Regions from separate parts of the Pasteurella multocida genome, predicted to be linked through region 2. Evidence: riboswitches for the same ligand, from Rfam matches in the RefSeq annotation. Region 2 holds a riboswitch; the other holds the start of a gene.
The links. A riboswitch is a leader RNA that binds a small molecule or an ion and turns the genes downstream of it on or off. The one in region 2 is predicted to bind molybdenum cofactor.
Positions count from the first base shown of each region.

Region 1: it holds a riboswitch for molybdenum cofactor, as region 2 does, so the genes downstream of both, torA (trimethylamine-N-oxide reductase TorA) here and moaA (GTP 3',8-cyclase MoaA) in region 2, are expected to answer to the same signal.

Region 1 covers NZ_LT906458.1:526,732-529,946, reverse strand. Annotated here, with positions in the region: gene CKV69_RS02510 (NapC/NirT family cytochrome c) at 1-1,040, shown strand, start outside; molybdenum cofactor riboswitch at 1,043-1,179, shown strand; gene torA (trimethylamine-N-oxide reductase TorA) at 1,200-3,215, shown strand, end outside.
Region 2 covers NZ_LT906458.1:679,590-682,804, reverse strand. Annotated here, with positions in the region: gene CKV69_RS03220 (C40 family peptidase) at 1-272, shown strand, start outside; gene CKV69_RS03215 (gluconeogenesis factor YvcK family protein) at 292-1,218, opposite strand; molybdenum cofactor riboswitch at 1,453-1,602, shown strand; gene moaA (GTP 3',8-cyclase MoaA) at 1,591-2,604, shown strand; gene moaC (cyclic pyranopterin monophosphate synthase MoaC) at 2,664-3,140, shown strand; gene moaD (molybdopterin synthase sulfur carrier subunit) at 3,153-3,215, shown strand, end outside.

The DNA.
Region 1 (3,215 bases), 150 kb from region 2:
TGCAATATGTGATGCATAAAACTAGCTCACCTGAATTCTGTGTAAGTTGTCATTCAATGCAATTTCCACAGGAAGAATGGGAGACAAGTGTTCATTTTTCCAATCAAAAAGGTATCCGCGCAAATTGTGCTGATTGCCATGTTCCTCCCGAAGGGTGGCATTATGTCAAAGCCAAAGTCTTCGCATTAAAAGACGTATGGTACGAGCTAAAGGGAAAAATACCAGATAGAGACGCTTTCGAAAAACATCGTTATGAAATGGCAAAAAAAGTTTGGGATGAGATGAAAGCGACAAATTCAGCAACCTGTCGTAGTTGCCATAGCTTAGATGCAATGGAAATTTCATTACAATCAAAATCAGCACAAACCATGCATGAATTGGCTAAATCAGATGGACAAACCTGTATTGATTGTCATAAAGGCATTGTCCATTTCTTACCAGATATCCCCGAAGAAATCACTCCAACAACAGTAACTGAAAACAAACCGGTTTTAACGACAGATCATTCTCAACCACTCTATGTAAAAACGATTTCTAGCGCACAAACAACAAAGGGAGGCGAAGTACGTTTAATGCCTTACGCCACATTGACTGAATGGAAAACGGACGAGGGAAAAACTACAGCAACCCTCAAAGGCTGGCAACAAGTAGGCGCTGAATCCATTGTCTATATGGCGCTTGGGAAGCGGATTATTTTGGCATTGTTGGAAGAGGAAGCGAGAGAACAGCTCACGATTACAAAAACAATCCAAGATGAAGTCACCGATTCTGAATGGAAAGAAGTGATGCTTAACATCACTGTACCACAAGATAAATTAACTGCCGATTTAGTTGGGCTCAACCAACTTGGTAATCGATTAAATCAAACTCATTGTAGTGGCTGCCATGCGGTGATTGAAGCAGATCACTATACTGCGAATCAATGGATTGGCGTCGTTAATTCAATGAAAGATCGTACTGCATTAACGGCTGAAGAAGTAAGAGCACTCACGATTTATTTACAACGTAACAGTAAAGATATATCAGGTGCTAGTCATTAAAAATTCATCACTGACGCCGAGCTTGTGAACCTAAGTCAAAAGATATGGTAACAAGCCTGCAATAAGTTCGCTTATGCCATGGATAAACAAGAAATTGATTGTCCACTCATCTTTAGAAAGGTGTCAAAACATTAACGACTTAAATAAGCGAGGCCTTATATGAAAAAAGAGAACAAAGTAGATGTTAAACGTAGAGCGTTTTTAAAAAGCTCCTCTCTTGGTATTGCTGGCGCATCGTTAAGCGGTGGTGTCGTTGGTGCACTTGTGTCACCAAAGGCAATTGCAGCTGACAGTAAAACAATTGTTACTGCTGCCCACTGGGGACCTTTAGGTGTTGTAGTTGAAAATGGCAAAGCCGTTAAATCTGGTCCTGCAATCCTGCCTGCTATTGAAAATGAATTACAATCCGTCGTACCTGATCAACTTTATAGTGAAACACGAATCAAATACCCTATGGTTCGTAAAGGCTATTTAACGAATCCAGGAAAAAGTGACACGACTCTGCGTGGTCATGATGAATGGGTGCGCGTATCTTGGGATCAGGCTCTTGATTTAATTGATAAAGAATTTAAACGTGTTCGCTCAGAAGGCGGTTTTGAAAATATCTTTGGTGGATCTTATGGTTGGAAAAGCTCAGGTTCACTCCATTCAAGTCGTACATTATTACATCGTTATCTGAATGCAACAGGTGGTTTTGTCGGTCATAAAGGTGACTACTCCACTGGTGCCGCACAAGTTATCATGCCTCATGTACTTGGTACTATTGAAGTTTACGAACAACAAACCAGTTGGGAAACGATTTTAGAAAGTACTGATATCATCGTGCTCTGGTCTGCTAACCCACTGACTACAATGCGTATTGCTTGGACAGCGACAGACCAAAAAGGCATTGAATATTTCAAAAAATATCAAGCCACTGGTAAGCGTATCATTTGTATTGACCCAATCAAAAATGAAACCTGTAAAATGCTGAATGCCGAATGGATTCCAACCAATACAGCAACAGATGTGCCGTTAATGTTAGGGATTGCGCATACCTTAGTGACACAAGACAAACATGATAAAGCTTTCTTGAAAAAATATACTACAGGTTATGCAAAATTCGAAGAATACTTGCTTGGAAAAATTGATGGACAAGCAAAAGATGCCGAATGGGCAAGTAAAATCAGTGGTGTGCCTGTAGAAGTCATCAAGCAACTTGCAAATGACTTTTCATCAAAACGCACGATGCTGATGGGGGGCTGGGGGATGCAACGCCAACGTCACGGTGAACAAACACATTGGATGATGGTCACACTTGCCTCAATGCTAGGGCAAATTGGTTTACCTGGCGGTGGCTTCGGTTTCAGTTATCACTATTCAAATGGTGGTGTACCAACCACAACTGGTGGTGTCATTGGTTCTATGTCGGCGACATTGGATAACGATACCTCAAATACGGGTCAATCTTGGTTATCTAAATCAGCGAAAATCAGTTTCCCACTTGCACGTATTGCAGATGTCTTACTCAATCCGGGGAAAACCATCCAATACAATGGTACCGAAATCACTTATCCTGACATTAAATTAATTTATTGGGCAGGCGGTAACCCATTTGTCCATCATCAAGACACCAATACTTTAGTCAAGGCATGGCAAAAACCCGAAACAATCATTGTGAATGAAATCAACTGGACGCCAACAGCAAGAATGGCAGATATTGTATTACCGATCACGACAAGTTATGAGCGAAATGATTTAACCATGAGTGGTGATTATTCCATGATGCACATTCTGCCGATGAAACAAGTGGTTGAACCGCAATTTGAGGCACGTAATGACTATGATGTCTTTGCTGAATTAGCTAAACGTGCGGGCGTAGAAGATAAATTCACAGAAGGCAAAAGTGAAATGGATTGGTTAAAATATTTTTACCAATCCGCTTTTGATGCCGCACGCAAAAATCGTGTCCTCATGCCTAAATTTGAAAAATTCTGGGAAGAAAATAAACCTATTACATTTAATGCCAGTGAAAAAGCAAAAAAATGGGTTCGTTATGGTGAATTCCGTGAAGATCCATTATTGAATCCACTGGGCACACCTTCTGGTAAAATTGAAATCTACTCCGATACGATTGCGAAGATGAACTATGATGATTGCCGTGGCTATCCTTCTTGGTTTGAACCAGAAGAGTTT
Region 2 (3,215 bases):
TTGTACAAAAAACGTTTTTAGATCGCTTTGATATTCTTTTACCGAGAATGACGGTACAGCAAGCTAATTATGGAAAATTAGTGTCTAAACAGGATATCCAAACCGGTGATTTAGTGTTTTTTAAAACCGGTCGAGGTCCAAATGGCTATCATGTTGGTATTTATGTCAAAGATGATTTGTTTTTGCATGCCTCAACTAAAGGAGGGGTGATCTATTCTTCTTTAAATAGTCCCTATTGGTCAAAAAAATATTGGCAAGCAAGACGCATTTAATACGGTGATTGGCGAAAGATTATAATTCGCCAAGTAAATCATCAATCGCTTGTGATAACAAACTTCGATCATGGCGATAGCTAATATCATCTGCCTGTAATGGGCGAACCATCACTTTCAAGGATAAATTCTCGCACAAGTCGTTTGCATTGGTTGGAACGATTGTCGCATCAATAATCTCTTTACCAACGGTATGATGAATCCATTGAATACGATCTGATAGCGATAGAGAGGCGGCAGGGCTTTGCTCAAGGGCTAAATTATCGATAAATATTTTCTTTGCGTGACTTTTTTGCAATGCTTCGATTACTTCAGGTAATAAAATGGGTGGCAGAATACTGGTGAGAAAACTGCCAGGACCAAACAAAATCACATCTGCCTCCTGTAATGCTTCAATTGCCTCTGGTGTAGCCTTGACTAAAGGCACTAAAAAAATGGATTTGGGTAATTCAGTGAGATTATCAATTCCCACTTCACCAACAATGCTGGCACCGGATTGTAAGACGGCAGCAAGGTGAACCGGACTTTCAGACATCGGAAAAATATGAGATTTGACATGCAATAACTCTCTCACTAAATGAATCGCCTCCACTGGACGAATGTGCATATTTTCTAAGGCTTTGAGCATGAGATTCCCTAAGTTATGCCCAGAGAGTTCACCTTGCCCAGTAAAGCGATATTCAAATAAACTAGAAGCAGTACTGGGTTCAGTAATAATCTGATTTAAACAATTACGCAGATCACCCCACGCAATTCCGCCATGATTAAGCCGGATACGTCCTGTTGAACCGCCATTATCAGTCGTGGTCACGATACCCGTTAAACGTGATTTCATGAAACTTAATGCAGACATCAGTCGCCCTAAGCCATGCCCTCCGCCAATCGCGACGACTTTTTTGACTTTATCTAAGTGCTCATACTGTGTAAAACGAGTTAAATCTGACATGTTTACCCTTTTATTTTTTTCGTTATAACTAAAGACATCGCTATTTTTCCAAAGTTCTTTTCTACGCCAAATTGAGTAGAAAAGTGCTCGAAATAAGCGTCGATTTCAACGCTATATATTTTTTTATATAATTGATTTTAAAGAATTTTATGCTTTTATGACTGAGATCATATTAATTGTTTGCAATTGAATAAACTTATCTTTTACAATACCAATTAACAATTTGATTAACCTATTATCGCATAACTCCGAGCTTATTTAACCTACGTTTCTACAATAGAAATAGGGTGGTAATGCCAATAGCATAAAACTTGTGCTATTCAGGGATACGCTGGAAACGGTTTATCCTCTCGTATTTTAGAAAGGTGTGACATGCAAACAATTCCAATTAAACATGTTGGTAATGATCCTTTAGTGGATGCGTTCCAACGTCGCTATTACTATTTGCGACTGTCAATTACAGATGTGTGTAATTTCCGCTGTAATTACTGTTTGCCGAATGGTTATCAACCTGAGTCAAATAAACCCAGTTTTCTCACCTTAAATGAAATTCGTTTAGTGGTAAAAAGTTTTGCTAACATGGGCACTGAAAAAGTCCGTATTACGGGGGGAGAACCTACCTTACGTAAAGATTTTTTACCTATTGTTGAAACCATTGCTCAAAATCCTACCATTAAACAGATTGCTTTGACCACGAATGGCTACCGTATGGCAAAAGATGTTGCTGCGTGGAAAGAGGCGGGGATCACGTCGATTAACGTGAGTATTGATAGCTTAGATGCCCGAATGTTCCATCGTATTACCGGAATAGACAAATTTGAAGACGTAATGCGTGGTCTTGAGCGTGCTTTTGAGGTGGGCTATCAGAAAATCAAAGTCAATTCCGTGTTAATGAAAGATCTTAATGATGCGGATTTTAATCAGTTCTTAACTTGGATTAAAGACAAGCCGATCCAAATGCGTTTTATTGAATTGATGCAAACGGGTGAAATGGATCATTTCTTTCAGCAACATCATGTATCTGGTCAATTGTTAGCAGATAAATTAATCAATGCGGGTTGGACCTTACAAAGCAAGGGATTACTTGATGGACCGGCTAAAGTATTTAAACACCCAGATTATGTTGGCGAAGTAGGCTTGATTATGCCCTATGAGAAAAATTTCTGTGCTAGCTGTAATCGTTTAAGGGTATCAGCGAAAGGCAAACTGCACTTATGTTTGTTTGGTGAAGAAGGCATTACGTTACGTGACTTATTGCAATCGGATGATCAACAATTGCAATTACAAGCACGTATTTCTTCTGTACTACAAGGCAAACGTGAGCATCATTTCTTACATCAAGGTGATAGTGGTGTACGCGCAAATTTAGCCAGTATCGGCGGTTAATCATATTTTCTACAAATTGACCGCACTTTTTCTATTTTTCAACTTAACCATGAGAAATTATGAGTACATTTACCCATATTAATTGCCAAGGGGAAGCCAATATGGTGGACGTGTCAGGCAAACAAGAGAGCGTGCGTGAGGCAAGAGCGGAAGCATTAGTGACAATGTCACCAGAAACGCTGAATATGATTCTTTCTGGACAACACCATAAAGGTGATGTATTTGCTACGGCGCGTATCGCGGGGATTCAGGCGGCGAAACGTACATGGGATTTAATTCCGCTGTGTCATCCTTTGTTATTATCTAAAGTAGAAGTGAGCTTAACTCCCGTTGTGGAACGTAACCAAGTGCGTATTGAAAGTCTGTGTAGATTGACTGGCAAAACTGGAGTAGAAATGGAAGCGCTAACCGCCGCTAGCGTTGCTGCACTGACGATTTACGATATGTGCAAGGCGGTGCAAAAAGACATCGTGATTGAACAAGTGCGTTTGCTTGAAAAGTGCGGTGGAAAATCGGGTCATTTTATTGCGAAATAACAGCGAGACAATATGCTAAACATTTTATTTTTTGCTCAAACCAGAGAACTTATCGGAGTCGATAGCCTTGAATTA